Regions from separate parts of the Rhizobium rosettiformans genome, predicted to be linked through region 4. Evidence: predicted binding sites of a transcription regulator. Region 4 holds the regulator's gene; each other region holds the start of a gene.

Region 1 (7,616 bases), on a different replicon from region 4:
TTCGATTGCTGCCCAAACCTTCCGGCATGCCTCCAGTCCGTCAGAAGCGCGAGAAGCGTTCAATCAGCGCCTGGCGTCTTTGGCACGTGCGAACCACGCCATCGCCCAGCAAGGCTGGGTCAATACGCGGTTTCAAAAACTGGTCGAAGAGACCCTGTCCCCGTTCAAGGACAAGATGCGCATCACCGGGCGAGACATTCGCCTGGCGCCAGAACTATGTTTCGACTTAGGGCTCGTGTTGAACGAGTTAGGAACGAACTCTGTCAAATATGGCAGTTTGGGCTCGGCTGATGGCTTCGTGGAACTGAGCTGGAGTATCGACGGCCCGTCTGATGCGCAGAACTTGACGGTGGTCTGGTTTGACCCTGTCTCGTCGATTGCCGCATCCCCAGCCGCATCATCGGGCGGATTCGGGACGAAACTGATCAGACAACTCGTCAGCAGCAAATGGCATGGTGCGATCGACACGCAGACTCAAGGCCATTACAAAATGACATTGACGCTTCCAATCACCATGAAGGCCGAGGATCTCTAGCGAGTGGCAGTCGCCGAACGTTCCAAACCCGTTGCTTGGCTTGGCATCGTCCCCTAGATCTTCTCGTCGGCCGGGGTGTCTCCTAGAGCCGACGCGTTCCGAAATCCGCAAGCTGACGCAGCCTCTGATGCCCTCATTGCGGCTGCGCGGCCAGCTCCCGCATGCCTGGAGGCATTTTTATCACCGCAGATGACGGCTGTTCAGCTAGGCTGGCAGCCAGGGAAGCTTTCGCACGGTTGAGACGACTTTTAATCGTGCCGATCGGGCATTTGCAGATTGCGGCTGCTTCCCAGTACCGCAGACCAAAGACGGTGACGGTGATCAGCACATCGCGATGATAGGGCGGCAGCTGGCGAATAAGGCTCATCGTGTCGGACCGAGCAGACATCGTGCTTGCGTGGGATACTGGCCCTTGTCGACCTATCAGCTCTGCGAGCACGGTCAGAAGTCCGAAAAGCAAATTCTCCTTCTGCAACGAAAGAGATCTGCGAGTGCGCGCCTCGACCAGACATTTGGCCACCAGTCGATCGCCAACCTCTCGATCTCCACACATCGCCTCAGCAAACAGGCGCAACTGCGGCAGGCACTCACTGACCGTTGAAGGGGGCTGCATATTGTTCGATCTCCGATACTCCCTGTGAATGCGGACCGCGACCTCAAGGTTCCCCAGTTGACCATAGGAACCGGCATCGACCTGTGGCAGTCGGCAACAGGTCACGACGCCTAAGAGCCGACCGAAAACCCTCCCGTCCGCGAAGCAGGTAAAACAGGGAATACAAAATCAGACCGAAAGTGCAGCATACCAGTCTGCGTAAGGCGTGTTCTTCACCAGGTGCCGGTTGAAATCCGGTGCTCCGTCATCCCACCAGACAGGCCCACGCTCTCCCAGTGCAATCTTGGCTGCATGAACTCTTCGGCGGGCCTCAGCCCCGCCAGGCGGGTTCCCAACGGATTTGGCCAGGTCTCGCCTTGCTGACATGAGCTCTTTCACCAGCACGTCGCGGCGTGACGACGAAAGGGCTGGATTGCTTTTGCGCCAAAGCCGGCCGCGCACCACGAAATATCGTCCGTCGGGGGTGTCGGGGTAGTCACTTCCTTTGGAGTGCTCGGTGGGGCGCGGCTTTATCACCATAGCTCATGACACCTCGATCCAGACGGGCGCGTGGTCGCTCGTCTTCGGCAGGGCTCGGACCCAGCGGTCAATGCCGGCGGTTTGCAGTCCTGCTGCAAGCGGTGGGCTGAGCAGAATGTGATCGATGCGCAGCCCAGCATCCCGTTCGAAGGCGTTTCGCCAGTACTTCCAGAAAGTGTAGACCGGCAGGTCGGGATAAATCTCTCGCACCGCATCGGTCCAGCCCTGTTTCAGCATAGCTGCATAGGCGCTTCTTACTTCTGGTCGGAAGAGGGCATCATCGCCCCAGCGCTCAGGGTTATAGACATCCAGGTCCGATGGCATGACATTGAAATCGCCAATCAAGGCCACGGGTATATCGAGGTCCAGCAAAGCCTGCGCATGACGATCGAGGCGCTTGAACCATTCCAGCTTGTAGTCGAATTTCGGGCCGGGGGCCGGGTTGCCGTTCGGAAGATAAAGACAGCCGACAAGCACGCCGCTGACGGCGGCTTCGATGTAGCGGCTCTGGTCATCAGTCAGTCCGCCTGGAATGGCCCGACGCGTCTCAATCGGATCGGCATCACGCGCAAGGATCGCCACGCCATTCCAGCTTTTCTGCCCGGCCCAGACAGCGCCAAACCCGGCTTTCTCAATCGCTTTGCGTGGAAATTTGTCATTCGACGTTTTCAGTTCCTGCAGGCAAACGACATCCGGGGCGGCCTCCTCCAGCCATCTGAGGAGAATGTCAAGCCGCCCGTTGATGCCGTTGATATTATAGGTTGCGATCTTCACCGGGCTTCATGACTTGGTGCGATGATCACCGCGATCACCTTCGCCAGGCTTTGCATCGCTTTTCGCTTTCTGGCGCTTGTCCGCCGACAAGGATCGGCCGACATCAACGCTTTCTTTAAACTTGCCGTCCTCATCACGGCGCACGTAACGCTTGTCGGTGCCGGTATCGATCAGTTCACGCTTGCTCATGGAAAGCCTCCTTCTCACGTCTGTTCGCGTAAAGAACGCCTGGATGAAGGAAAAGATGCATAGGTTTGCAGCCTTGGTGCGTCACCGATCACAAAGGGGAAGGCGGCCTGCGCAACAAGGCAGCCTGGTGTCTCGGCTCGGTTTACCACTCCAGATGACCGCCAGGCGCTGGCAGCCTCTCCTTTCAGCTCCGCTCCCGGCAAGGACCGGACCGCTTGCGGACCATGTCCCATCCTCCATGGCGAACCCAGTGACGGACAAAGAAAAAGGGCGCTCAACCCTTTCGGGGAGCGCCCTCTCAACCCGGACAATCAGGCATGACAGACAGGCTGTGCAGCGCGCAATCGTCAAAACGGGTGATACCCTGTAAATGGTTGCCCGCCGCCTGATTTACAAGTCCAGTCATCGCTGCTCGACAGCCGCATCCTGCACCCTTTGAAGTTCAAAGAGATAGTGACGAGCGTCGCCTTTGATGGCCATCAGCCCGATCACGGTGTCCTTGTCCATCCTTCTGAAGTGGTCGGTAATTGGCAGCCGGTCATAGACCATTGCGGCACTCGAGACGCCTTCGAACGGCAGGCGCCTGACGGTTGCGATCGGGCCAAGTGCCCTTAAGGGCCGAAGAAGATGGGAGAAGAGGTTTGGCGCGAACCGCGTTTTGCCAAGAGAATGAAACCGCATAGCCAGCCTCAAGGGGATCGGGAACGGATCGATGGCCGTCAGGCGGCGCTTACCGGATCTGAACAGCAAGGCGTCTGCCCGCAGGTCTTCGGTGAACCGTTTTCCGAACCATCCGAGATTTTCCAGAATGCCGTCCAATGGATGTCCCGTCGGAATGCCGCGGCCCCTCCACAGACCCACGAGATCCTCGGGCTCGACCGGCGAGAGATCCCGAAACCTGTCAAAGCCTGTCTGCTCAAGCATGGAATGATTCCTCCTTGCCTTTGATATCGCTCGACACGCCCTTGCGTTTCCTCGCCATCGGGCGGGTAATACAGACGGTTTTGAACGAGATTCTCCAGGAGTTCTTCCAAGCCTTAAGGCGCATGCGCCACACGTGCCAGCGGCGTCCCGCCATGCGCCATCCAGACGGTGAACGTTAGACTTATTCCTTGGCCCTGGCCATTTCAGCGGCAAATAGTGATCGCGATCTGCTGCCGATCGGATCCCTTTCGCCACCGCTGTCTTGGCTCCTTGGTCTCCTCGGTCTACTCGGTCTCATTCAATATCGCATGGAGCAACAACCGAAGACTGCAGTGAGACTGGTTCTGATCAGCCTTCCGTGACCGAGATCGCACCAGCTTCGTTCAGAGATTGTCGGACCACAGACGTCAAGTGCGAAGCGATGTCAGCCGAAACTTCGATCTCGCCCTTGAGTGGCGCGTCGTGACGGGAACCTTCAGATCGAGCCGTATCACCCCCCGATGGAGAGGTGCCGGCCGTGTTCTTTGCCGATGCCGCCTGAATGAAGATATCCGGCCTCTCCACTCCATGCTGCTGGACAAGGTGCTCTACTGCAATGTCGGCCCTTTCTCGCGTATCGAAGACCGCTTTGAGAGTGATAGTGCTGTCGTCCGCCATGTCGATCTCCTGTTACATGCTCCGGTCATCAACGCCTAAGAGCGAGAGGAGTTTCCTCTCACAAATGCCAATCTCGGTTTTCAGGGCACTTGGATAGCACTTCGCCACCTGCTATGTTCTTGTTTCGTTTCCATGCTCCTAGACACTGTCGCCCATGGACCTTCCCACCATATCGTCCGTCCGGAAAATCATTCATGTCGACATGGATGCCTTTTATGCGTCAGTCGAGCAGCGCGATAATCCGGACCTGAGGGGCAAGCCCTTGGCTGTTGGCGGCGCGGCTGCCCGCGGCGTGGTTGCCGCTGCCAGCTATGAGGCGAGAAAATTTGGTGTTCATTCGGCAATGGCATCGATTACGGCTGCACGAAAATGCCCCGGCCTGATTTTCGTGAAGCCTCGATTTGACGTCTACCGCGCTGTCTCGCAGCAGATCCGGGAGATCTTTGCGGAATACACGCCTTTGATCGAACCCCTGTCCTTGGATGAGGCCTATCTTGATGTCACCGAAAATCACAAAGGCATGGGGATCGCCACGGAGATCGCGCTGGAAATCCGCGCAAAGATCCAAACCGTCACTGGGCTGAACGCCTCAGCCGGCATCTCCTACAACAAGTTCTTGGCCAAGATGGCATCCGATCTCAACAAGCCAAACGGCCAGGCCGTGATCACGCCCAGAAACGGGCCAGGTTTCGTCGAGCAGCTTGCGGTGAAGAAATTCCACGGTGTGGGGCCTGCCACTGCGGAGAAGATGCACCGACTGGGCATTGAAACCGGGGCGGATTTAAAGGCGAAATCCCAACAGTTCCTGATCGAACATTTCGGCAAGTCCGGCCCTTTCTTCCATGGGATCGCGCGGGGCATCGACGAGCGGCCTGTCCGGCCGGACAGGGTTCGCAAGTCCGTCGGTGCAGAAGACACATTCTCCGTCGACATCACCGACCTCGACTTGGCAACAGACGAACTGCGATCACTTGCAGCAAAGGTCTGGTCCTCCTGCAGGGCGAAAGGTGTCAGTGGAAAAACGGTGACCGTGAAAGTCAAATACTCCGATTTCACGCAGGTGACCCGCAGCCGAACCACATCAGTCCCCTTTGCAAACATCGATGAAGTCCTGGAGGCAGCCGGCATATTGCTGGCGGGCGTCTATCCCTTCAGGCGTCCGGTTCGCTTGCTCGGCCTTACTTTGTCGTCGCTGATCACCGAGAAGGCGACGATGGAAGTCGACGAAACCCAGCTCGGCCTGGATCTGTAACCTTGGCGATGGGGAAGCGATGGGGGCGATGGAACGACCTTGAGACCACGCCCGGCTGCAGCGTGTCGATGGAGGTTGAGATCACTGGCCATGCCGAGCATGCAGCTGACGTCCGGACACCAGGACATCGTCCTTTTCCGCGTGACCAGTGGGGGCTACGGCGCGCTGACTTGCCCTGTCAGGACTGAGGCTCTGCGGAGACTTTTCGAAAACCGCTGCGCCAGCCAGAGGGCAAAAGGACAAGAGAAGAATTAGGAATTGCCAAATCATGACGAAGCAAGAAAAGTAGCCTCAGAAAATTCAAGGGGATGGATTCCTGTGGCGGCACGGAGGGTGGCGTGAGGAAGAGACTATTTGCGGTCTCTGCCTTGCCGACCGTGGTCGATCTCGATCCTGCCAGCTGCGCCACCTCGCTCAACCGCATTTCGCGCAATCTTCGCATGACGGGAGCGATCCTGGTGATTGACGCAGAGCGCAAGCTGGTCTGCGACAGTCAGGGAAATCCGGCTGGCGTCGATTTCTCGGAACGGCCCTATGTCAATGATGGCCTGGGTGCAGATGCCGATAGTCTGGTGGTCGGAACCTATACCGTCAGCAAATTGACGGGCGCCGCCGTACTGCCGGTTGCAGTGCCTCTGATAAGGGATGGTTCCGTTATCGGTGTCGTGGCAACAGCCATCAGACTTGACTGGCTGCAGGAGCGGATGGCGGAAAGAAATCTGTCCGGCGGCGGGACGGTGACACTGGCCGATCGTGAGGGCGTCATCCTGGCACATGCGCCCGATCCAGGCGCGCTGGTCGGCGCGACTATGCCAGAAACCCTTTTATCGAAGGTGCAAAGCGCAGAGCCCGGCACCCTGGAGGCGACTAGGATCGGCAACGGGGATCGGACAATCATTGGGTACCGCCCTGCGACGGTGGAGATGCCGGTATTCGTCAGTGCGGGGCTGTCCAGTTCTCAAGCCTTCCACATCATCAACCGGACCACCTGGGCCAGCCTTTCGATGGTGCTGTTCAGCGTCGTCGCCGCCTTCATCGCGGCGACAGTTGTCGGGGATCGCTTCATCTTAAGGCCAGTCTATCGCATCGTCGGCGTGCTGGAATCTTACAAAGCAGGAAATCTCGCCAGCCGGACCAAGATGGCCGGTCAGGCGGGTGAACTGGGTCTTGTTGGCGACACCCTCGACAGCCTGCTCGATGAGCTCGAGGCAAGACGCGCTGCTGCAGCCTTGTCCGAAGACCGGCGTTCCTTGCTCGTCGGGGAGCTTAGACACAGGGTGAAGAACACGCTTGCGGTGGTGACAGCGATCGCACGCCAGACCTTTCCTCGCGACGAACGTTTGCACTCTTTTTCCCAGCGATTGTCCGCATTGGGGCGCGCCTATGATCTGCTTTTCGCAGGGCAGGAAGGCCATCCCGAAGCTCCAATCGCCGATGTCGTCAAAGCGGCTCTCGCGCCCTACGAACAAGGTGCAGAAACGCCTTTTGAAATTGCGGGGCCCCCACTCATGATCCAGGCCGAGGGTGGCTTGGCGCTTTCGCTCGTTATCCACGAACTGGCCACCAACGCCACGAAATATGGGGCGCTGAGTGACAGGAACGGGCGCGTTCTGATTTCCTGGACAAGCGCAAATGGACGCATCACGTTCACCTGGCATGAGCAGGATGGTCCCCCAGTCTCGAAACCGGAACGGGTAGGATTTGGCTCTTTGCTGATTGGCCGCGCCTTCCCCGCCAGTTGCCGACCCGAGGTTAAACTCGACTATTCCCCTGACGGCCTGAAGTGCCTGATCGAATTCGAAGCAAACCTGCCGTCCGCGGTGACGTCGTTGGCGGGTTGAGTTCAATGACGGCAACCCAGGCGCTGGCTTGGCTTGGAGCCCCAAGCCGTCAACGCCCGTGAAGACATGCGCGCTGTTCCTATCGGTCGGGAGGGAACGAAGCCCGCCAGTTTTGGTTTGCTAAAGCGCATGGGGAGCGTCGCGATCAACTCTTTCTCCCGTGAGAGCTTGAGAAGCCCCTGCCAGGCATCCTCCTGGACTGGCAAGAACAGCGGCATTCCTATGGCCTTTGGCCGCCATCGGGTGTCGCGCGACAAGTGCCGAGGGACATGACAGTGCGCGCGCTCAGACATGTCGGCGGCCCCATGCTCC
Region 2 (7,616 bases), 2.0 Mb from region 4:
TCTGGCGACCATGGGTGAGAAAAGAGTGGCAAGCGCGACGGTATTGGCGCTGGAAACCGATCGGCCGACGCTTTACATTGAACTTCGGAAAGACGGTAAACCGGTTGATTCCCGTCCCTGGTGGGCCGGAGGCGATTCTGGAAAGGCACAGAATGATACGTAGGGTCTCTCTTCTCCTCGTCGGCGCATTGATGGGCGCAACCGCGATGAGCGTCATTTATTCGGCGGGTGTTCCGGCGCAGGCTGCGGGCAATTCCACCTATCGTGAACTGTCGATCTTCGGCGATGTCTTTGAGCGCATTCGCGCCCAATACGTGACACCGCCGGACGAGAACAAGCTGGTTGAAAGTGCCATCAACGGCATGCTGACCTCGCTGGATCCGCACTCCGTCTACATGAACGCCAAGGATGCGGCCGACATGCAGACACAGACGCGCGGTGAATTCGGCGGCATCGGCATCGAAGTCACGATGGAGGAAGAGCTCGTCAAGGTCATCACGCCGATCGACGACACGCCCGGCGCCAAGGCCGGCATTCTCGCCGGCGACTTCATCTCCGAAATCAACGGCGAAAGCGTGCGCGGCCTCAAGCTCGAGGAAGCTGTCGAAAAGATGCGTGGGGCGGTCAACACGCCGATCAAGCTGACCATCCTGCGCGAGGGTGCCGACAAGCCGTTGGACATCACCGTGACCCGCGAGATCATTGCGATCCGCGCCGTCAAGTCGCGCGTCGAGGGCGATGTCGGTTATCTGCGCGTCATCTCGTTTACCGAGAAGACCTATGACGATCTGGAAGCGGCGATCGAGAAGATCAAGAAGGAAGTCCCGGAAGACAAGCTGAAGGGCTATGTCCTTGACCTGCGTCTCAACCCGGGTGGCCTGCTCGATCAGGCGATCTATGTCTCCGACGCCTTCCTGGAGCGTGGCGAAGTGGTTTCGACCCGTTCGCGCGATCCGCAGGATACCCGCCGCTTCAACGCCACCGCAGGCGATCTGACCGACGGCAAGCCGGTGGTCGTCCTGATCAATGGCGGTTCGGCATCGGCATCGGAAATCGTGGCCGGCGCGCTGCAGGATCTGAAGCGTGCGACCGTGCTCGGCACCCGCTCCTTCGGCAAGGGTTCCGTGCAGACCATCATCCCGATGGGCGACAAGGGCGCATTGCGCCTGACGACGGCACTCTATTACACGCCCTCCGGCAGTTCGATCCAGGGAACCGGCATCGAGCCCGACATCAAGGTCGAGCAGCCGCTTCCGGAAGATCTCCAGGGCAAGGTGCGGACCGAAGGCGAATCCTCTCTTCCTGGCCACATCAAGGGCCAGAACGAGAACGAGGAAGGCTCCGGCTCGGTTGCCTATGTGCCGCCGGAAGCCAAGGACGACGTCCAGCTCAACTATGCACTCGACCTGCTGCGTGGCGTGAAGACCGATCCGGCCTTCCCCGCCGATCCGCAGAAGGCCGCTCTGCAGTAAGCATCTGATCTGACCGCCCGCGTATCCCTGATGCGCGGGCGGTCTTTCTGTATCCGGACTGCCGACATCACTGGAAGTATCGCATGGATCTTCATGCACCGCTCGGTCAGGAGCGCAAGGACAAGAAGCCAGGCAAAGGCAGCTCTGCTTTGTCCAGTCTTGCGGCTGCCCTTGCCGTCGTCTCCCTTGCAGGCTTTTCCGCATGGACGGCCCTGTCACCGGCAAACCTGCGCGCGGTCCCGCCGATCAATCTCACCCCTGCACCACCGGAAACCGCCGAGGCGCCAGACACGCCGGCAAGCCGCGAACCGCAGCAGGAGGCAGCCGGCATCGTCAGGAGCGGCCCGAACGACGGAGCCGTGCTCCGCCGCACCACCACTCCGGACGGGAATGTCGTAACGACCTTCAGCCCGACGGGTCGACAGGGGCCTGTCATCATCGGCACCGCCTCGACCCAGGATCCGCGTCTGGCAGGCCAGCCGAATGAAGACTTGATCGAACTCACCGATGCGGGCGGACTGCCTGCCGTGTCGGCCTCCGGCCTCCGCCCCGTCGATTTCTATGCAAGACCCTGGTCCGGCGCACGCGGCACACGGATCGCGATCGTCATTGGCGGCATCGGTCTCAGCCAGACCGGCAGCCAGAAGGCGATCCGCGAACTGCCCGAGGACATCACCCTCGCTTTCGCCGCAACGGGCAACAGCCTGCAGCGCTGGATGCAGGAGGCGCGCCGCAAGGGACACGAGATCGTTCTTCAGGTGCCGATGGAGCCCTTCGATTATCCGGCAAACGATCCGGGACGAGGCGCTCTGCTGGCCGAGAAGACGGCTGCGACCAACGTCGCCAACCTGCACCAGGCCATGGCGCGGATCACCAACTACACCGGCATCATGAACTATATGGGCGCCCGCTTCCTCGCCGACGACAAGGCCATGGACCCAGTCATGCGCGACATTGGCAAACGCGGGCTGATGTTCCTCGACGACGGATCCACCGCGCGCTCGCTGTCGGGTGATTTCGCCAAGGCGATCGGCTTTCCGCATGCCTATGCGGACGTGATGATCGACGCGCAGTTGGACCGCCAGGCAATCCTGGCAAAGCTCGATGAATTGGAGCGGATTGCGCGACGCAACGGCCAGGCGATCGGCGTCGGTGCGGCCTTCGACGAGACCATCGCAGCGGTCGCCGAATGGCGTAATGAAGCAGTCGCCCGCGGTATCGAATTCGTCGGCGTCTCAGCGCTCGCCAACGACAACAGCCCCTGAGGATATCATGACCGAGCTCCAATCGACCAAGCCTCAGGTGAAGGCCGAAGATCTGCCCTATCGCCCCTGCGTCGGCATCATGGTGCTGAACCGCGAGGGTCTCGTCTGGGCGGGACGCCGCCTTTCCGAAGGCAATTCGGAATATGACGGTTCGCCCCAGCTCTGGCAGATGCCGCAGGGTGGGATCGATCCGGGCGAAGATCCGCTACCGGCCGCCATGCGCGAGCTTTATGAGGAGACCGGCATGAAATCCGTATCCCTGCTCGCCGAAGCCGGCCGTTGGATCAATTACGACCTGCCGGCCCATCTGATCGGCATTGGCCTGCGCGGCAAGTTCCGCGGCCAGACCCAGCGCTGGTTCGCCTTCCGCTTCGAAGGCGACGAGAGCGAAATCGCCATCAACCCACCGCCGGGCGGCCATCAGGCAGAATTCGACGCCTGGGACTGGAAACCGATGCAGGACCTGCCTGGTCTCATCGTGCCCTTCAAGCGCCGGGTTTACGAAGAGGTCGTCGCCGAGTTCGCCCATCTGGCAGGATGAGCGAACCTGTGGCCAGGATCAGGCCCCGCTTTCGATCTCGAAACCTTCATCCGCCCAGCCGGTCATCCCGCCGATCATCACCTTGACCCGACGCCCGAGCCGAGCAAGCCTGAGCGCCGCCCGATCCGTGCCGTTGCAATGCGGCCCGGCGCAATAGACGACGAACAGCGTGTCCTCGGGCCATTCCGCCATCTTTCGCTCGGTCATCTTGCCATGCGGCAGGTTGATGGCGCCGGGCACATGCCCCCTTTCGTAAAGCTTCGGTCCGCGCACGTCGAGAAGCACGAAGTCCGCCTCGCCACGGCTCATCACCTCATGCACATCCCAGCAGTCGGTCTCGAAGGTGAGCCGCGCCTGATAATACTGAGCGACAAGGGCCGGATCGGCGGCGGGAATTTCACTGACGAGACTTGGCATGGCAGGCTCCTGTTCGGTCGTTGATATCTAGACCTTGCCTTTACCCGGGAATTCGGAAAACTGGCGTAAATGACAACATGCGTAAAGATCACGCCAATGACGCCGGCATCGCCTTGTCCATCCTCGCTGCTCACAGGACCACGTGTGGTGACGCTCGCCTATGACGGCCTCTGCACCTTCGAATTCGGGGTTGCCGTGGAAGTCTTCGGCCTTGCGCGACCGGAAATGGGAAAGGGCTGGTATCGTCATGCAACGGCGGCGATCGAGCCCGGCCCTCTGAGTGCTGCCGGCGGTCTGACGGTCAGCGCTTCAGGTGGGCTGGAACTCCTCAAGGAGGCGGATCTGATCGTCGTGCCCGGCTGGCGCGGGATCGACGAGCCTGTTCCGGTGTCCTTGATCGAGGCGCTGCGGGCGGCCCATGCCCGGGGTGCGCGTCTGATGTCGCTATGTTCAGGCGTAGCGGTGCTGGCCGCAACCGGCCTGCTCGACGGCCGGAAAGCCACGACCCACTGGCGCTATGCCGACACAATTTCGCAAAGACATCCCGAAATCCATCTCGATCCCGATGTGCTCTATGTCGACGAGGGTCTGATCCTGACGGCCGCAGGCAGTGCTGCCGGCATCGATCTCTGTCTGCATGTCGTCCGCCGCGATTTCGGTGCGGATGCCGCCAACAGCGTGGCACGCCGCCTTGTGGTCCCGCCACATCGGGAAGGCGGGCAGGCGCAATTCATCGTAAGGCCGGTGCCCCAGGAACGCGAAGGACAGCGGATGGGGCCGCTGATCGACTGGATCGAGGCCAATCTGCAGCGCGAGGTGACACTCGCCGAGATGGCAGCGCGGGCCGGGATGAGCAGCCGGACCTTCCAGCGCCGCTTCCGCGACCTGACAGGTCACAGCCCCGGCGAGTTCTTGCTGACCCGGCGGCTGCGCCATGCCTGCGATCTTCTGGAGCGCCAGGCTGCCCTGTCGCTCGACGACATCGCTACCGCCTCAGGCTTCGGCACCCCGGCAACGCTGCGCCATCATTTCCGCACACGGCTTTCGACGAGCCCGGCCGCCTATCGGGCCAGGTTCGGGCATACAGGCAAGAATGGATAGCCGGACCTACCGGTCGGCAGCGGCGGCCTCTTCGGCACTTTCCTCGATGCGCTCCATGTCGTCATCGGAAAGGCCGAAATGATGGCCGATCTCGTGGATCAACACATGGGTGATGATATCACCCAGCGTTTCCTCGTTTTCAGCCCAGTAGTCGAGGATGGGGCGGCGATAGAGGATGATGCGGTTCGGCATCATGCCCGTTTCCATCGAGAAGCGTTCAGAAATCCCGCGCCCCTCGAACAGACCGAGCAGGTCGAAGGGCGTTTCAAGCGCCATGTCTTCGAAGACTTCGTCCGTGGGGAAATCGGCAATCTCGATGATGAGATCGCGGCTGAGATCGCGGAACTCCTGCGGCAGGTGCCCATAAGCCTCGATCGCCAGCGACTCGAATGTGCTGATCGTCGGGGCGTGTCGTTCGCGCCAATCCTCGCTCTGGTCTATGCGGGCCATGAATACTCCTTACTGCCCGGAGATATAGGATGTTTGCGACGGTATTTCGAGAGTGAATTCAACCGAGGAATAAATTCTCATTTGAATCCGGTTGACTCTTCCGCGAAGCTCTGGAATCCATAGGAACAAATAGAGAACAATTCATCAGGAGACATCGTCATGGGCGAGAGCCCTCAGGCGCGCGAGACGCTTTTTGCCTTGCGAGAAGCAATAGCCCGGATCGAGGGAAAGCCCGACCATGCCGCACGCCTGACGGTCCAGCCTACCGGCGCGGCCTCGAAACAAAGGGCCATGAATGAAAGGCTCGAGCAACGCGATCTCTTGGACAGCATTGTGGGTGAAAGCCTGGCCCGGGGGACGTTGATCGAAGTGAGGGGACAGAGGCTGCAACAGGCGGGAACCGTGACCGGTTTCGGGCTCGCCCTTGCTCTGATGGCCGCGGAGAACAATCAGACGCAGAGGCAGCGCCTCCTCTTCATCGCCGATCCCCAGGTCGTCCGGGAAGCGGGTCTCGCCTATGGTCCTGGCCTCCTCGATTTCGGCCTGTCGTCGACCGCATTGGTGCATGCCCTGCCTCGCCGGATCGAGGACGCGCTCTGGCTGGCTGAGGCAGCGCTTGCCTCCCGTGCCTTTTCCACCGTGCTCCTGGAAGTACAGGGCAATCCGAAGAAATTCGGCCTCACCGAGAGCCGGCGCCTGAGCCTCAAGGCACGCGCCACCGGTGGCAGGCTGTTGATCCTCCGTCAGGCAGGCGAGGAAGAGGCGTCGAGCGCTCTTCTTCGCCTGTTTGTCGAACCCGCGCCGGCGGCGGCGCGATCCCTCGCCGACGGGTCCCCGCTGGGCGGCAGCATCGGGTCGTCAGTCTTTCGCATCACACCTGAGAAATCCCGCATTCCGGGCTCACCCGAACTCATTCTGGAGTGGAATTCCGATGACCGCCGCCTTCAACTTTTCGAGCAGCCCGAACCCGCAAGCCTTGGATCGCCGCATTCTTTCGCTGTTTTTCCCAAGGCTCCCGACCGACCGCATCGCCCGACGGCGCTGGGGTCTATCGTGGCGTTTGCACCAAGGCTCGACCGAGCATCCTGACCGGGCGCCACTGGCCTGCGCCGGCCGTTCCGCCAATGCCATGCGGATCACCGCACTGGATGATATGGCGGAAGGCTTCGGCCTGCGGATCGGACAGGGGCTGGCGGAAGCCCGTGCCATTTGTGCGGATCTCGACGTGATCGAAGCGGATCCGGCCGCCGACCGCGCGCTTCTCGATGCCATCGCCGACTGGTGTGACCGCTACACGCCGCTGGTGGCTCTCGACGGCGATGACGGACTGATGCTCGATATCACCGGCTGCGCCCATCTCTTCGGCGGCGAGGAAAGGCTGATCGAGGACGTTGAGCGCCGCATGACCGCCTTCGGCCTTGCGGTCAAGATCGCGGTCGGCCCGACCCCTGGTCTCGCCCGTGCCTGCAGCCGTTTTGACGGCCCCCGGCGCGTCGCCCCATCCGAGGCCGCAGCCGCACTCGCTCCCCTGCCGATCGCGGCCCTCCGGCTCGAACCGCAGATCGTCATGAATCTCGCCCGTGTCGGCTTGAAGACATCAGGGGATCTTCTCGCAGCCCCGCGTGCGCCGATCACCCGCCGCTTCGGTGCGGGTCCGATCCTTCGCCTCGATCAGGCGCTGGGACACGAGGGAGAACCCATTTCGCCGCGACGCCACCTGCCTCTGCTTTCGGCCGAACGGCGTCTCGCAGAACCGATCATGACCGAAGATCAGGTCCTCGATCTCGCCGGCCGCCTGGCTGCCGGCTTGAAAACCTCGCTTGAAGCCCGCGGCGAAGGGGGCCGTCTGTTCGAACTTCTGGTCTTCCGTGTCGATGGCAAGGTCTTTCGGATCGAGGTCGGAGCCTCCGCCCCCTTGCGCGATCCAGGCCGCATCCGGGTCCTGTTCGAGGAGCGCCTTTCCGTCATCCATGACGAGCTCGATGCCGGCTTCGGCTTCGAACTCGTGCGCCTCAATGTCCTCCTGAGCGAGGCCTTTGAAGTGCGCCAGTCCGCCCTTGCCGACGAGGAGGACGGCAGCGAGGATCTCACGCGCTTCCTCGATCAGGTGGCCGCCCGCCTGGGAGAACGGGCGCTTCGCCTGCCCGTGCCGCTGGCCAGCCACTGGCCGGAGAGAGCGTCGACACATGCCCCCGCCGCCGATGCGCTCAAGACGGCAGATCTCTCTTTGCCTCGATCCCAGAGGTCTGCGAGACAGGCGCGTGCCTTGCGTCCCTTGCGCCTCCTCCACCGGCCTGAAGAGGTCGAGGTCATGTCCGTGGTCCCGGATGGTCCACCGGCCAGCTTCCGCTGGCGCCGTGTGCAACGACG
Region 3 (7,616 bases), 940 kb from region 4:
CCGACACTCGGGCGATAACTGTGTTCGACTTCAACGTCGGCGCCGGCCGGGAAGGTCGTCTCCCACCAATAGATGGATTCGAGTTCCCAGACGGGCGCATATTCCGGAGCAGCCTCACCACCGGTGCCGTAGTTGATATCGACGATCAGTCCCTTCGACAGCCAATCCTTGATCACGTCGGGCTCCAACGTCTTCAGCGCTTCCGTTGTCTCCTTGAGGAGGGGCTGAAGCGGGATCTCCTGCTCTTCGACATCCGCGGTAAAGTCGATGCCGCGAACGAGCACGCGCTGTTGCAGGTTTGGCTCGATCTCCTCGCCGTCCTGGACCACGGAGAAGTCCATGAAATTGTCGCTCTGCTCGTCCGGCACCGCCGACATGATCTCGATCGGGCCGCCGATCTTCGGCATGGGGAAGGCGACGATGGTGCTGACCGGCTTGTCGCTGGTATTGCGGTAGAGATATTTCACCTCCACCTTCTCCGGCGAAATGTAGAGATCTTCCCGCGCCATGGTGATCTCTTCGCTGCGCGTGAAGACTAGGCCTCCGGCCTCGAGCGTTGCCATGGAATCATTTGCCAGGACTGTAGTGGTGGCGAGGGCCTGCAGAGCGCAGGCGAGCATCAGTTTCGGCGCGGTGGTCACGGTTCGAAATCCCCCAGAACCCAGAACGGAAAATGCCACCTTAGCGGTGGCATTTCGATTCTTGAACGACGCTTTCTGGGTGTTATGCGCGGGCCGGCAGCAGCGGATAGCCGACGAGCACGGCGCGTGCCGCAAGCGTGGCGATCGCAGCCTTGACCAGGTCGCCCGGGATGAAGGCGAGCGAGCCGAGGACGACTTTGTCGAAGGGCGTGCCGGCCACGAGCGACAGCCACGGCATGCCGCAGAGATAGACGACACCGATGCCGCCGACGACGCTGGCGACAAAGAAGCCGGTCATCTGCCGGACGGCCGACTGGCCCTCGCGCACGAGCTTTTCCGCAAGGAAACCGGTGACGAAGGCGCCGATGATCCAGCCGAAGATATAGCCGCCCGTCGGTCCCATCAGCACGTGGAGGCCGCCACGACCACCCGAGAGGACGGGAAGGCCGACGGCGACGAGCACGACCAGCAGCGCATAGGCGGCGGCACCGCGTTTCGCCCCGATGATGCAGCCGGCGAGCATGACGCCCATGGACTGCGCCGTGATCGGTACCGGCAGTAGCGGGATTGGCACCGGCGGGATGAAGCCGAGCACGATGATGATCGCGGTGAAGAGGGCGGCGAGCACGAGGTCTCTGGTGGTCATGGAACGGGTCCCCGGTAAACTTGGAGGCTTTTTAGTGACCTCGAATTCCCCGGGCGTCAATCGCTTCGGCGATCCGATCGGCATCCTTCAACGTCGAAATGATGAGCGGCCCGAGCATGCGCGAGAGCTTCACCGGAATGCCGCGCGCCGCATGGGCTTCTTTCAGCGCATCATAACGCACCGCGATTTCCGGCACGAAACGGAGCACGAGCCCAAGGGCAAGGCCCAGATCGGCCGCCTTCATTAACCCCAGCTGCTCGAGTGGTCGGGCAAGATCGGTGACGGCGGCCATGAAGTCGGCAATGGTGGTGGAAGCCGTAACGGCAGCCGCGAGCAACAGGATCGCAACGAGCCTGAGCGTGATCACGAGGGCCTCGTGAGGCGACAGAAGCAGCAGATTGACCAAAGCGAGAAAGGCAATCGTGAACAGCACCGGCTTCAACCGCCGAAATCCTTCCGACAGGCCGACACCGGTCGACAGATAGAGAGTGCCGGTCGCGATCATGGCAAAGGTCAGGGCGAACGGTTGATCGACAAGATAGAGCCCCAGCCCGAAAGCCATCAGCCCAACAAGCTTCGGCTTGACCGGGATGCGATGCAGGAGGCTTTGCCCCTCCACATGCAGGCTCGTCAGCATCCGGCGATCTCCCGGTAGCGGGCGATTGCTTCGATAGCCTCTCCGTCAAAGACGAGCGCCCCTTCGTGGAAGACCAGCACGCGGGAAAAATCCGCCACCAGATCGAGGTCGTGGCTGATGACCACGGCCTGTTCGCCCAACCCCTCAATCGCCGACTTCACCCGCGCCCGGTTTCTAAGGTCCAGCTGATTGGTCGGTTCGTCGAAGATCACCACGTCAGGACGGTTGACGCAGACGGCCGCCAGCGCTGCAAGCTGTAGCTCCCCTCCGGATAGCTCGTGGGGCCGCCTTGCCGCGAGATCGCTGATCCCGAACCGGGCAAGGACCTCATCCACCAGTCGATCCACCTCGTGAGCGGCCATCCCCCTCGATTTCGGCCCGAGCGCGATATCCTCGCGAATGACAGGCAAAATGATCTGATGGCCCGGGTTCTGGAAGATGAACCCCGTCTTTGCCCGGGCCGCCTTCTCGTCGGCAACCGTATCCAGCCCATCCAGCGTCACCGTGCCGGATGACGGCTTGGCAAGCCCCCCGATCAGCCGCGCGAAACTCGTCTTGCCCGAACCATTAAGCCCGATCACGCCGATACGCGTCTCGACGAGCGACAGCGAAAGCGGCGAGAGAGCAACTCGGTCGCCGAAGCGCAACTCGGCCTGGTCGAAACGGATGTGCAAGGTGAGGGCTCTCCTGAAAGATCCGTTCCTATAGACCGCTGGAGCCCGGGCTTCCAGCCTCTGCTGTGAAGCAATCGATGCGCTATGTGGATCCTTGTCCGGCCAAGGTTGCAGATCGTGGCCCCCTACAAGTTTCCGCCATTGAACAAACCGCGAACATGTCCTAGCCTCTCAGTCATGACGATTCCCGTCCCCAACACGCTTGCGCGAAAAATCTTCCTTGAACGGCAGGGCCTGTCGCGCTCGCCGAGCAGGGCGCTCGGGCGTCAGGGGCTTTACGACCTGATCCACGAACTCGGTTTCGTTCAGGTCGACAGCATTCAGTGGGTCGAGCGCGCCCATCACCAGATCCTCTTCTCGCGCAACCAGACTTATCGGCCAAAGGATCTGCAGCATCTCCTCGAAAATGACCGCTCGCTTTTCGAGCACTGGACCCATGATGCCTCGGTCATCCCTTCAGCCTTCTTTCCCTATTGGAAGCACCGCTTCGTCCGCCGCGAAGAGCGTATCCGGCAAAACTGGGCGAAATGGCAGGGGGAAGGCTTCGACCAGGCCTTCGAAGAAACCTATGCCCGCATCCGTGACCGCGGTCCGGTCATGGCCCGCGATGTGAAGGCTGAGGACCACAAGTCCGGTGGCTGGTGGAACTGGCATCCTTCGAAGACGGCGCTGGAATTTCTGTGGCATACCGGCAAACTGTCGATTGCCCGCCGCGAAGGTTTTCAGAAGGTCTATGACCTCTCCGAGCGGGTCATCCCCGCCGAACATCACTCCGCAGAAGTAGACCACGACACCTTCGTCGACTGGGCCTGCCGGGCGGCACTCACCCGCCTCGGCTTCGCCACCTCGGGTGAAATCGCCGCCTTCTTCGATATCGTCACGCCAGACGAGGCCAAGGCCTGGGTCATCGCCCACCGCGACGAACTGCAGGAACTTGCGCTCGAAACCGTTGATGGCAAACCTCGCGCTTCCTTCGCCTTCGCCGACACGATGGCATCGCTCCTCGACGCCCCTGAGCCGCCGGCACGCATCCGTGTGCTCTCGCCCTTCGATCCCTTGATCCGCGACCGGAACCGCACCGAACGCCTTTTCGGTTTCTTCTATCGCATCGAGGTCTTCGTGCCCGAGCCGAAGCGGAAATACGGCTATTACGTCTTTCCGCTGCTCGAGGGCGATCGCCTGATCGGCCGCATCGACATGAAGGCCGAGCGCAAAGAGGGCGTTCTCGACGTGCGCCGCTTGTGGCTGGAGGCGGGCGTGAAGCCCACGGCCGGCCGCCTCGACAAGCTGGAAGCCGAACTCCAGCGTATCGCCCGCTTTGCCGGCATGGAGGCCGTGCGCTTGCAGCCCGGTTGGCTCGGCTGAACAAACACAATCACCACAGACAGAAAGATCCGACGTGACCGACAACAGCGCCTACCGCATCGAACCTCGTATGCCCGCCATCGACGACTACATGCGTCTTCGCCTCGAATCGGGCCTCACGCCTTTTGCGCGCGAAGCCGCTGAAAAGGGCCTGCCGAACTCGATCTTTGGCGTGAGCCTGATGCTGGGCGACGAGACCGTCGGCATGGGCCGCATCATCGGCGATGGCGGCTGCTTCTTCCAGGTGACCGACATCGCCATCCTGCCCGCGCATCAGGGCAGGGGCCTCGCCAAATGGATCATGGCGGCACTCTCCGACTTCATCGCCACGCTGCCCAAGACCGCCTATGTCAGCCTGATCGCCGACGTGCCCGCCAACCGTCTCTACAGCCAGTTCGGCTTCGACGAGACGGCACCGGGCTCGGTCGGCATGGCGCGACGAGTGGTTTAAGGGCGAGCGGCCACCGGCGTTGCACAATGTCCACTCCGTGGGCCCCAGCGTTGCCATCGACTTGAAAACACCTTCAAATGAGTTATATTATTATTGTCATTTGAAGGAGTGATCTAACGTGCTGCTTCCTGTTCAGACCTCTCCTGCGGCTTCCGTCCCGCCTCAGGGCTTCTCGATCGAGGCCGATCGGAAACGTCTTTCGACAACTGCGCTGAAAGCCTTCCGCCGCTTGGTCATGCATTGGGACCTGACCAGCCAGCAGGCGGCGGCGCTGCTCGGTGTCTCGCTCAGCACCTGGGAGCGGTTGAAGCCTGAGAGCGTGACGAAAACCCTGAGCCAGGACCAGATGACCCGGATATCGGCGCTCACCGGCATCTACAAGGCCCTGCATCTGCTGTTCGTCGATGCCATGGCCGATCGCTGGCCGATGCTGGAAAACACCGGGCCGCTTTTTGATCGCCGCACGCCCGTTGCTGCCATGATCGAAGGCGGCATCCCGCATATGCTCGAGGTGCGCCGCTATCTCGACGCCGTGCGCGGGGGTCTCTGACTTGGACGTCGCCGGCGTTCCGGTGAGCACGCTTGCCTATCCGAAGACCGTGCGTCTCGTCTCTACCGCACGCTTGCGGCAGGCGGTGCTCGCGCCGCTCGCCGATACTGCCGATGAACTTGCCGAACTCGCCGAAATCGAGGCAGCCACGTCGACCCGCATCCAGGCCCAGTCGACGGGCATTTCCGGGCTGGCTGCCAACGAGCTCGTCTACGATGTGCCGCATGCCCATTTCATCAATGCGAGCTTCGCCTATGCCAAGCCCCGCGAGCCCAATCGCTTCAACGGCGAGACGCGCGGCGCCTGGTATGCAGCACTCGGCGTCGAGACCTGCCTCGCGGAAATCGCTTTTCACATGACGGAATTCCTGTCGCGGACGGGCGTCTTTGAAGCGGTCGCCGATTATGCGGAAATGCTGTGCAGCACATCGGGAGAATTTCTCGACCTCAGGGCGTTGCCCCATCATCCGTCGCTCTCGCCGGAAAAGGCAGTCGGCTACCCCGAGGGCAACCGCCTGGCATTCGAAGCGAGGCGCGCAGGCTTGAACGGCATCGTCTACCCGTCGGTCCGCCATGATAGCGGAACCTGCTTTGCCATCCTGCGTCCCGCTGCCGTCCAGTCGGTGCGCCAGGGGGACGTCTGGCGGCTGAGCTGGAAGGGTAGGCCGGAGCCGGTGGTGGAAGGGCCGATCGGGACTTGAGTATTTTGACTGGGGTCACCCCCACCCGACGCTGCGCGTCGACCTCCCCCCTCAAGGGGGAGGTGGGTGGTCGCCGTTAGCCTTGGTGCGAGCGCTAGCGGTAACACTCCACCCTCCCCTTGAGGGGGAGGGTCGGACCGAAGGTCCGGGGTGGGGTGATCAGGCGGCCGTAAGCCGCCACATGGCATCAATCGAGAGGGAAGACCCTCAGACGATTTCCGTCGCCGCAATGCGGATCCCGAAGCCTTCGAGGCCGACATAGTGGCGCTCGCGCGACGAGAAGAGCCGGATCGAGGTGACGCCGAGATCCTTGAGGATCTGCGCGCCGAGGCCGATTTCCAGCCACTCGCTCTCGCGCGCCTGCGCTTCGGAATGGTCCTCGCGCTCGTGTTTGCCGCTGCGCGCCGTCGTCGAGACGCCGACGCCGACGGATCCCTCGCGTAGATAGACGATGACGCCACGGCCCTTTTCGGCGATCCGCTTCATGATTCCGTCGATCTGACGATCCGTCCCAAACACGTCCTTGCCGACATGCTCCAGATGCAGGCGAACCGGAATGTCTTCGCCGTCCCGGATGTCGCCGAAGACGACGGCGAGATGCTGCATCGGATCCCAGGGCAGGGAATAGGCATAGGCTTTGGCCGGACCATAGGGGGTCTGCAGATCGAACTTGGAGACGAGCTGGATCAGCGTCTCCTTGCGCTGGCGATAGGCGATGAGGTCGGCGACCGACACCTGCTTCAAGCGATGCTTGACGGCGAAATCGGCAACCTGCTGGCCACGCGTCACGCTGCCGTCGTCATTGACGAGTTCGCAGATGACGCCGATCGGCGGCAGGCCCGCGAGCTTGCAGAGGTCGACGGCAGCTTCTGTATGCCCTGACCGCATCAGAACTCCGCCTTCGCGGGCGACCAGCGGGAAGATATGGCCTGGGCGAACGAAATCGGAAGGGCCGACATTCGGGTTGGCGAGGTTGCGCACCGTCAGCGTCCGGTCGTCCGCCGAAATGCCTGTTGTCGTGCCATGCTTGAAGTCGACGGAGACGGTGAAAGCGGTTGTATGGGCGCTGTCGTTCTCCGCCACCATGGCCGAGAGGTTCAGGCGCTTGGCCTCTTCCTTCGGCATTGGCGTGCAGACGATGCCCGAGGTGTGGCGCACGATGAAGGCCATCTTGTCGGCGGTGCAGTGAACGGCGGCAACGATCAGGTCCCCTTCGTTCTCGCGGCCGTCATCGTCGGTGACGACGACGATTTCGCCGGCTTCGAAGGCGCGGATCGCCTCGACGACGCGCTTCTGGTCATAGCTCATGGGACAAGTCCTTATCTGGTCCGGCCGTTCTGGCCGCGGTCTCTCAGGATATGGTCGAGAATGGTGCAGGCGAGCATCGCCTCGCCGACGGGCACGGCGCGGATGCCGACGCAGGGGTCGTGGCGGCCCTTGGTGCGCACATCGACTTCATTGCCATCGGCATCGATCGAGCGCTTCTCGGTCAGGATCGACGAAGTCGGCTTGATGGCGAAGCGCGCGACGATCGGCTCGCCGGTCGAAATGCCGCCAAGCACGCCGCCGGCATGGTTCGACAGGAAGACGGGCTTGCCGTCCGCCCCGATCCGCATCTCGTCGGCGTTCTCCTCACCGGTGATTTCGGCCGCCTGGAAACCGTTCCCGACCTCGACGCCCTTGACCGCATTGATCGACATCAGGCCGGCTGCAATCTCCTGATCGAGCTTGCCATAGACGGGTGCGCCAATGCCGGCCGGCACGCCTTCGGCGATGACTTCGATCACGGCTCCGACAGAGGAGCCTGCCTTGCGAATGCTGTCGAGATACTCCTCGAAGACGGGAACCATCGCGGCATCAGGGCAGAAGAACGGGTTCTGTTCGACCTGCGCCCAGTCCCAGTTCTCGCGGTTAATCTTGTGCGTGCCGATCTGCACCAGCGCGCCACGAAT
Region 4 (7,616 bases):
GCACATGCGCAGGAAGTTAGACGCATAATCGAGATCGTTCTTCGGGTAAACGAAGGGCTGGCCGACGTGATACTTGTAGGCCATGGCCGCGATCGTCGGCATCTTGGCGATCATGCGCAGCGAAGCGACCATGCGCTGATGCGGATCGGTGATGTCGGTCGAGTCGTGGTAGAAGGCGGAGAGCGCGCCGACCGTGCCGACCATGACCGCCATCGGATGGGCGTCACGGCGATAGCCGGAGAAGAACTTGCTCATCTGCTCATGCACCATGGTGTGGTGCGTAACGCGATAGTCGAAGTCCTTCTTCTGCGCAGCCGTCGGCAATTCGCCGTAGAGCAGCAGGTAGCAGACCTCGAGGAAGTCGCCCTTTTCAGCAAGCTGTTCGATCGGGTAGCCGCGATGCAGAAGCGTGCCTTCGTCCCCGTCGATATAGGTGATCTTGGACTCGCAGGATGCCGTGGACGTGAAGCCCGGATCGTAGGTGAACGTGCCCGTGTGCTTGTAAAGGGCGCCGATGTCGATGACGTCAGGGCCGATCGTGCCGGCCTTGACGCTCAGGTCGACCGTCTTGTCACCGAGTTTCAAAGAAGCGCTTTTGTCCGTCATGCTGATCCTCCGGAATTGGCGGGAAGGCGTCTTGAAAAAAGCCGCCATCGGTTAAGCGTGTGATGTAGCTATATGATACCGAAGTTAATGCCAAGCTATCCAAAGGGCAAATTGTGCGTCGCGAAAACAGCAACAATCGAACCGAACGGTTCTAATCGTTTGAAGCCCGAATAGGCGGCAAAAACACGATTCGTTGCACGCATTGATTGCTGACGGATTTCGCTTATTCTGTCGGCATATGGGGGCGATCCGGCCGGGTGTGGCTGATGGGAGAAACTGCGGAAATTCAGGGGGAAGGGCGCCTCCGGTCCGGTGATGTACTGGTCCGGCGAGACTTGCCTCGACCACTCGAAAAACGCGCAACACCCGGTTTATCGACGATCGGCCGTGCTGTCGCCGCTCGCGCTGTTTTGCATCGCATTCTCAGGCAGGTTCGACAGGACGTCTCAGACGAAAGTCGGCACGGGCATTTTTTCCTCTTCGTGCCCGTCTGGCTCGGCGCCGGTGCTGCAATCTGGTTTTCCGTTGGCCAACCACCGCCGGCCTTGGTCCTCGGACTGCTCCTTGCTTGCCTGGCTTTCGCGCTTTCGCGGGCGATACGCGACACCGTGGCGCATGTGGTCCTGTGGAGTTTGTGCCTGATCCTTCTCGGCATGCTGATGGCCGAATGGGAGACAAGGCGAGCGTCCACCGTGATCCTTGATCAGCCACTTGTCACCACGGTCACCGGGCTTGTCGAGCGACGGGAGGAGGGGGCGGGCGGTGAATGGCGTTACGTGTTGCGCGTGATCCAGACCGCAGAGCCGAGCATCCGACGGTCGCCGGCACGCGTGTCCCTTCTGGCCCGAAGCAAGCATGTGCCAGCTGCCATCGGCGAGCAATTGAGCGGTCGCGCCCGTCTCTCACCACCTTCAGGTCCGGCTTTGCCGGGATTGAACGACTTTAGCTTCCAAAGCTACTTCGCCGGCATCGGCGCTGTCGGCTTCTTCCTCGGTCCGCCCCAGGCCAAAACCTCCGCTTCATTGGCGGAGAAAGGTCTGTGGGATCGCTTCGACGCGTCCCTGTTCTCGCTCCGGGATCGCATTTCAAGCCGCATTCGCAGCATACTGCCCGGAGATCCCGGCGCCTTCGCTGCTGCGATCATTACCGGCGAACGCAGATCGATGTCGGAAGAGGCGACGGAGGCGCTGCGCGTCTCGGGCCTCGCCCATATCACCGCGATCTCGGGCCTCAACATGGCGCTTGCCGCCGGCATTTTCTTCGTCGGATTGCGAGGGCTTCTGAGCCTCATGCCGACTTTTGCCCACCGTTATCCGGTGAAGAAGATCGCAGCCGCCGGCGCGCTTCTGGCGACGACCGGCTATGTGCTTATATCCGGCTACCAAGTCACCGCGTTGCGGGCCTATCTGATGACGGCGGTCATGCTCGGAGCCGTCCTCTTCGACCGCCCGGCTGTCAGCCTCCACAATCTGGCACTTGCGGCAACCGCGATCCTCGCGGTCCAGCCCTCGACGGTGATGGGGCCTAGTTTCCAGATGTCTTTCGCGGCGACTGCAGCCCTGATTGCCGGTTACGCGGGGTGGCGGGCGCGACCGCGCGCGATCCTGCCTCGTGCCCGCTCGCTTGCCATGCGGATTGCTGCCGGGTTTGCCAAGTTCGTCGGCGGCACCCTGGCGACATCGTTCATCGGCGGGGTCTCGACCGCCGTCTTTGCCATCAGCCATTTTCACCGGCTGTCGACCCATGGACTCGAGGCAAACCTCGCCGCCATGCCGCTGATCTCGCTGGTCGTGATGCCGTCCGGCTTCATTGCCATGCTGCTCATGCCATTTGGCCTCGACGGCCCATTCTTCTGGATCATGGGTAAGGGCCTGGAAATGGTGCTCATTGTCGCTCACACCGTCTCCGGCTGGGGCGGCGGCTACGTCTTCCCGCGTCTGCCATCATGGTTCATGCCCGGCGCAATCGCCGGCATGCTCTTGCTGATGCTCCTCAGAACCCCGATCAGGCATGTCGGCACGGCTCTCATCGTCGCAACGCTCGCTGCTGCCTTCCTTGCTCCACGTTCCCCGGGTGGCGAACTGATGGTCAGCGAGGACGCACGGTTGGTCGCGATTCGGGTGGCAAGTGGCGACACGTCCATCATTGCCATCAACCGAGCCCGCCCGGCAGCCTTCATCTTCGATCAATGGCGGCCGGTGCTCGGTATCGATGAGCCAAGGCATCCGGTCATGCTCGACACGGTACCCCTGCCACCGGCGCCAGACCGGCGTACTGGGCAAACCCTGTCGGAGGAGCAGAGCAAACTGGCAGAGGCTGTATTTGACAGCCTACTCAAGGCCGCCGGCAGAGAACAGTTCACCTGTGTCAAGCAGGCCTGTGCCATCAGACTGGAGAACGGCAACACGCTGCTGACGCTGGAACGCCCGGATCTCATCGGAACAGCCTGCGACCGCGCTGATATCGTCGTTCTGTCGGCGCGCACACGCGTCAAAGCCTGCCGCTCTGGCGCGCTCCTGATTTCGGAGGCGAGCCAGCGCGCAACCGGCTCCCTCGAGATCGCGGGCCTAGCCGCCACCTCGCAAGCCATGACGGTCAGGTCCGCGCTCGACGGACCCTCCAGGCCATGGACGGCGCACCGTCTCTACGACTGGCGAACAGCCTCTTCCGAAAGCACGCATGAATTTGCGGGTCCAACTGGCACTGTCCGACCAAAGCTGGAGACCGATGCTGATCAGTGATAGCGGCGAATGAGGCCCACCAGCTTGCCCTGGATCTTCACGCGATCCGGAGGGAAGATGCGGGTTTCGTATGCCGGATTGGCGGCTTCCAGTGCAATCGATGCACCGCGGCGGCGGAAGCGTTTGAGTGTCGCCTCCTCGTCGTCGACGAGCGCCACGATGATGTCACCGGGATTGGCGTTAGAGGCATTGCGGATGATGACCGTATCGCCGTCAAGAATACCGGCCTCGATCATCGAATCGCCCTTGACCTCAAGTGCATAGTGATCGCCCGCGCCGATCATCTCAGCCGGTACCGTGATGTCATGAGTGTTGTTCTGAATCGCTGAAATCGGCACACCGGCTGCAATCCGGCCCATGACCGGCACGGAGACAGACGAACCGTTGTCCTCGACCGGCGGCTTGGTCAGCGCTGGCGCCGGTGGCGTCTTGCCGAGACTGCCCTCGATCACGCTCGGTGCAAAGCCGCGGCGCGGCTGGATGCTCGGCGAATAGGCTTCCGGAAGCTTGATGACCTCCAAGGCACGCGCCCGGTTCGGCAAGCGTCGGATGAAGCCGCGCTCCTCGAGCGCAGTGATCAGGCGGTGGATCCCGGATTTCGATGCGAGGTCCAGCGCATCCTTCATCTCGTCGAAGGACGGCGGGACACCCGATTCCTTCATCCGTTCATGGATGAAGAGAAGCAGTTCCTGTTGCTTGCGCGTCAGCATATGCGGTGCCCTCGGAGTGAAACAAATACAGAACAGACACTATATGTTCCAGTTGTGTTCCGCAAGGGTATAAATTTTCGTGAAGAGCCGGTGAGAAAATGCGATAGCCGCCTGCAAGGGTATTGAAACCGTCCGATTTTGACGTGCTGCAGTGCTGAGTGCAGATCTGGTCCGGGATCGGGCAAAACCGCCTTCGAGGGTGCTGTATATGTTGAAGGATATTGAGAAACTCGTTCTGGGGAAGTTGTCATCTGATCTTTCGTCAGCAGAGCAAAAGGTGCTGAAGCGGGCGCGGGAGCGCCGCACGGTGTCGACCAATGCCGGCGAGGACTTTTTGGCCCATGCGACCTTCGGTCAGCGGCTCGCAGACGGCATTGCACGGGTCGGCGGCTCCTGGGGATTCATCATCGGCTTCATGCTGTTTTTGGTCGCCTGGGTCATCCTCAACACGGTGATTCTTGCAACAGGTGCGCTCGATCCCTATCCGTTCATCTTCCTGAACTTGATCCTGTCGATGCTTGCCGCCGTCCAGGCGCCGATCATCATGATGAGCCAGAACCGGCAGGCGGAGCGCGATCGCTTCATGGCGGCGAAGGACTACGAGATCAATCTCAAGGCGGAGATCGAAGTCTTGGCCCTGCATCACAAGATCGACGAGCAGGTGTTAAAGGAACTGCGCGAAACCCGCGAGCAGATCGATGCCTTGCGGCAGGCGGTCGAAGGCCTTTCCATTCAGGCGTCCAATTCTCAGAATTGATGCAGAAACCGAGAGCAAACATGTCCAATTCCATTTCCTCACCCCGCGCTATCGATCATCTCGTATTGCCGATCACCGATCTCGAAACCGCCCGCGAGCGGCTCACTCACCTCGGATTCACCGTCGCGGCGGATGCCCGCCACCCTTTCGGCACCGAGAATGCCTGCGTTTTCTTCGCCGATGACACCTATTTGGAGCCGCTGGCCGTCGGTAGTCGGGAAGACTGTCTGGAGGCTGCGCGCACGGGCAATGTCTTTGTCGCTCGCGATCAGGCCTTCCGCTTTCGGCGCGTCGAGGGGCTCTCCGCCATCGTCGTGAAGACGGAAGATGCATTGGCGGACGATGCGGCCTACCGCGAGGACGGGATGAGCGCTGGCTCTGTGCTCGATTTCGCGCGCCAGTTTCGTTTTCCGGATGGCCAAACCGCGGAGGGGGCTTTCCGACTCGCCTTTGCAGCAGATCTCCGTGCGCCCGATTTCTTCGCCTTCGCCTGCCAGCGCATCAACCCGCTTCCGACCGATCGGGATTCCCTGCTTGTGCATGCCAACGGCGCGACAGGGCTCCGGCGCGTAGTGCTGGTCGAAGAGAACCCGAGCGACTTCCAATATCTCCTGGAAACGGTTGTTGATCAGCGGGATGTCACCGCCCATTCCTTCGGGCTCTCGATTCAGACCGCCAACGTCGCCGTCGACGTGCTGACACCGGAGGGTTTCCGGCTCCACTTCGGCCAGGAATTGCTGGTCTCGGAAAGGGGGCTCGTCGGGGCGGCCGTGGTTATTGCGGTTGATGATCTCGGCGTGACAGAAGCCTGCCTCGCTGCTAAGGGCGTCAGCTATCAAAAAACGGGCGCGCGCCTCGTCGTCGCGCCGGAAAAGGGGCAGGGGGTGACCTTTGCCTTCGAGGAGTTGAAATGAGCGTTTCTCCCAATTCGGAAGTCGTCGTCGGCGAAGGTCCGGCTAAGGCCGTCTTTTCCCAGAAAGGCCGTTTTGCCCTGATTGCCGGTCCCTGCCAGATGGAAAGCCGCGACCATGCCTTCATGATTGCCGGCCAGCTCGTCGAGCTTTGCCGCGAACTCGGCCTCGGCCTCGTCTACAAGTCGTCCTTCGACAAGGCGAACCGGACCTCGCTGTCCGCCGAGCGCGGCATTGGCCTGGAAACGGCGATGGAAGTCTTCGCGGACATCAAGAAGGAATTCGGCGTACCGGTCCTCACCGACATCCATACGGAAGAGCAGTGCGCCGCCGTTGCCCCGACTGTCGACGTCCTGCAGATCCCAGCCTTTCTTTGCCGCCAGACAGACCTTCTGGTGGCTGCGGCGAAGACCGGTTGCGCGATCAACGTCAAGAAGGGCCAGTTCCTGGCGCCCTGGGACATGAAGAATGTCCTGAACAAGATCACCGGTTCCGGCAATCCGAACGTCATGCTCTGCGAGCGCGGGGCCTCCTTCGGCTACAACACGCTGGTCTCCGACATGCGCTCGCTGCCGATCATGGCGGCGATGGGCGCGCCCGTCGTCTTTGATGCCACGCACTCGGTGCAGCAGCCTGGCGGACAGGGCGGCTCCACCGGCGGTCAGCGGGAATTTGTCGAGACGCTTGCCCGTGCGGCTGTTGCTGTCGGTGTCGGTGGCCTCTTCATCGAGACCCATCAGGATCCGGACAACGCCCCGTCGGATGGCCCGAACATGGTGAAGATCACCGACATGCGTCGGCTGCTCGAAAAACTCATCGCCTTCGACGATATTGCCAAGTCATCTTGAAAGCTTCCCGCGGCGCTTCAATCGGTTGAACCGGAAGCGCCGCAGGCAATTGCCGTTTAAATCGATTAGATTTCGTCCCTTCCGCCCCTGATCCGTCATTGTATTTTCCCGATCATCGGATAAGAGAGGATGACTCACAGGCGGGTCCAGCGGCTTATGCCCGGTGATCGGCCTTCGGAGCCTTGTCCAATTTCCGTCTACAGGGAGCGAACATGACCGCCATCACCGACATCATCGGCCGCGAAATTCTCGACAGCCGTGGCAACCCGACCGTCGAAGTCGACGTCTATCTCGAAGATGGCAGCATGGGCCGCGCTGCGGTTCCCTCGGGCGCATCGACCGGCGCGCATGAAGCCGTCGAGCTGCGTGACGGTGGCTCGCGCTATCTCGGCAAGGGCGTCGAAAAGGCGGTCGAAGCCGTCAACGGCGAGATCTATGACGCGATCGGTGGTCACGATGCCGAGAACCAGATCCAGATCGACAATCTGATGATCCAGCTCGACGGCACGCCGAACAAGGCCCGCCTGGGCGCCAACGCCATCCTCGGCGTTTCGCTCGCCGTTGCCAAGGCTGCCGCTCAGTCCTCCGGTCTGCCGCTCTACCGGTACGTTGGTGGCCCGAACGCCCATGTCCTGCCGGTGCCGATGATGAACATCATCAATGGTGGCGCGCATGCCGACAACCCGATCGACTTCCAGGAATTCATGATCGTGCCGGTCGGCGCCGAAACCATCCGCGACGCTGTTCGCATGGGTTCGGAAGTCTTCCACACGCTGAAGAAGCAGCTCGCTGCCGACGGTCACAACACCAATGTCGGTGACGAAGGCGGTTTCGCCCCGGGTCTGGCATCTGCTCCTGCCGCTCTCGACTTCATCATGAAGTCGATCGAAAAGGCCGGCTATCGTCCGGGCGAAGACATGCACATCGCGCTCGACTGCGCCTCGACCGAATTCTTCAAGGACGGCAAGTATGTCCTGGAAGGCGAAGGCCGTACGCTTGAGCCGGAAGCCATGGCCGAATACCTCGCCGAGCTGGCGGCAAAG

The links. The regulator LexA, encoded in region 4, represses DNA repair genes until DNA is damaged. The targets are predictions, from matches to a motif close to TGTTCNNNNTGTGTTCNG.
Region 1: a site for LexA is predicted at 4,326-4,343, ahead of dinB (DNA polymerase IV). Genes of this name have one in related genera too.
Region 2: a site for LexA is predicted at 5,368-5,385, ahead of D4A92_RS05460 (metallopeptidase family protein). Genes of this name have one in related genera too.
Region 3: a site for LexA is predicted at 2,740-2,757, ahead of D4A92_RS12210 (energy-coupling factor ABC transporter ATP-binding protein). Genes of this name have one in related genera too.

What each region holds. Positions count from the first base shown of each region.
Region 1 is NZ_CP032406.1:434,598-442,213, forward strand. It holds gene D4A92_RS23525 (PAS domain-containing protein) at 1-535, shown strand, start outside; gene D4A92_RS23530 (sigma factor-like helix-turn-helix DNA-binding protein) at 669-1,148, opposite strand; gene D4A92_RS25150 (hypothetical protein) at 1,317-1,667, opposite strand; gene xth (exodeoxyribonuclease III) at 1,671-2,441, opposite strand; gene D4A92_RS23540 (hypothetical protein) at 2,448-2,630, opposite strand; gene D4A92_RS23545 (DUF4334 domain-containing protein) at 3,033-3,554, opposite strand; gene D4A92_RS23550 (hypothetical protein) at 3,903-4,211, opposite strand; gene dinB (DNA polymerase IV) at 4,366-5,463, shown strand; gene D4A92_RS23560 (sensor histidine kinase) at 5,841-7,304, shown strand.
Region 2 is NZ_CP032405.1:1,137,067-1,144,682, forward strand. It holds gene D4A92_RS05430 (murein hydrolase activator EnvC family protein) at 1-163, shown strand, start outside; gene D4A92_RS05435 (S41 family peptidase) at 153-1,472, shown strand; gene D4A92_RS05440 (divergent polysaccharide deacetylase family protein) at 1,556-2,737, shown strand; gene D4A92_RS05445 (RNA pyrophosphohydrolase) at 2,745-3,278, shown strand; gene D4A92_RS05450 (rhodanese-like domain-containing protein) at 3,297-3,695, opposite strand; gene ftrA (transcriptional regulator FtrA) at 3,765-4,796, shown strand; gene D4A92_RS05460 (metallopeptidase family protein) at 4,803-5,246, opposite strand; gene D4A92_RS05465 (hypothetical protein) at 5,406-6,335, shown strand; gene D4A92_RS05470 (Y-family DNA polymerase) at 6,376-7,616, shown strand, end outside.
Region 3 is NZ_CP032405.1:2,538,698-2,546,313, forward strand. It holds gene D4A92_RS12195 (DUF4424 domain-containing protein) at 1-641, opposite strand, end outside; gene D4A92_RS12200 (biotin transporter BioY) at 724-1,287, opposite strand; gene D4A92_RS12205 (energy-coupling factor transporter transmembrane component T family protein) at 1,319-1,924, opposite strand; gene D4A92_RS12210 (energy-coupling factor ABC transporter ATP-binding protein) at 1,918-2,598, opposite strand; gene D4A92_RS12215 (winged helix-turn-helix domain-containing protein) at 2,776-3,963, shown strand; gene D4A92_RS12220 (GNAT family N-acetyltransferase) at 4,055-4,414, shown strand; gene D4A92_RS12225 (antitoxin Xre-like helix-turn-helix domain-containing protein) at 4,533-4,964, shown strand; gene D4A92_RS12230 (RES family NAD+ phosphorylase) at 4,966-5,664, shown strand; gene ribB (3,4-dihydroxy-2-butanone-4-phosphate synthase) at 5,872-6,972, opposite strand; gene aroC (chorismate synthase) at 6,984-7,616, opposite strand, start outside.
Region 4 is NZ_CP032405.1:3,478,177-3,485,792, forward strand. It holds gene gltA (citrate synthase) at 1-606, opposite strand, end outside; gene D4A92_RS17130 (ComEC/Rec2 family competence protein) at 1,089-3,347, shown strand; gene lexA (transcriptional repressor LexA) at 3,341-4,057, opposite strand; gene D4A92_RS17140 (DUF1003 domain-containing protein) at 4,266-4,814, shown strand; gene D4A92_RS17145 (VOC family protein) at 4,835-5,728, shown strand; gene kdsA (3-deoxy-8-phosphooctulonate synthase) at 5,725-6,573, shown strand; gene eno (phosphopyruvate hydratase) at 6,786-7,616, shown strand, end outside.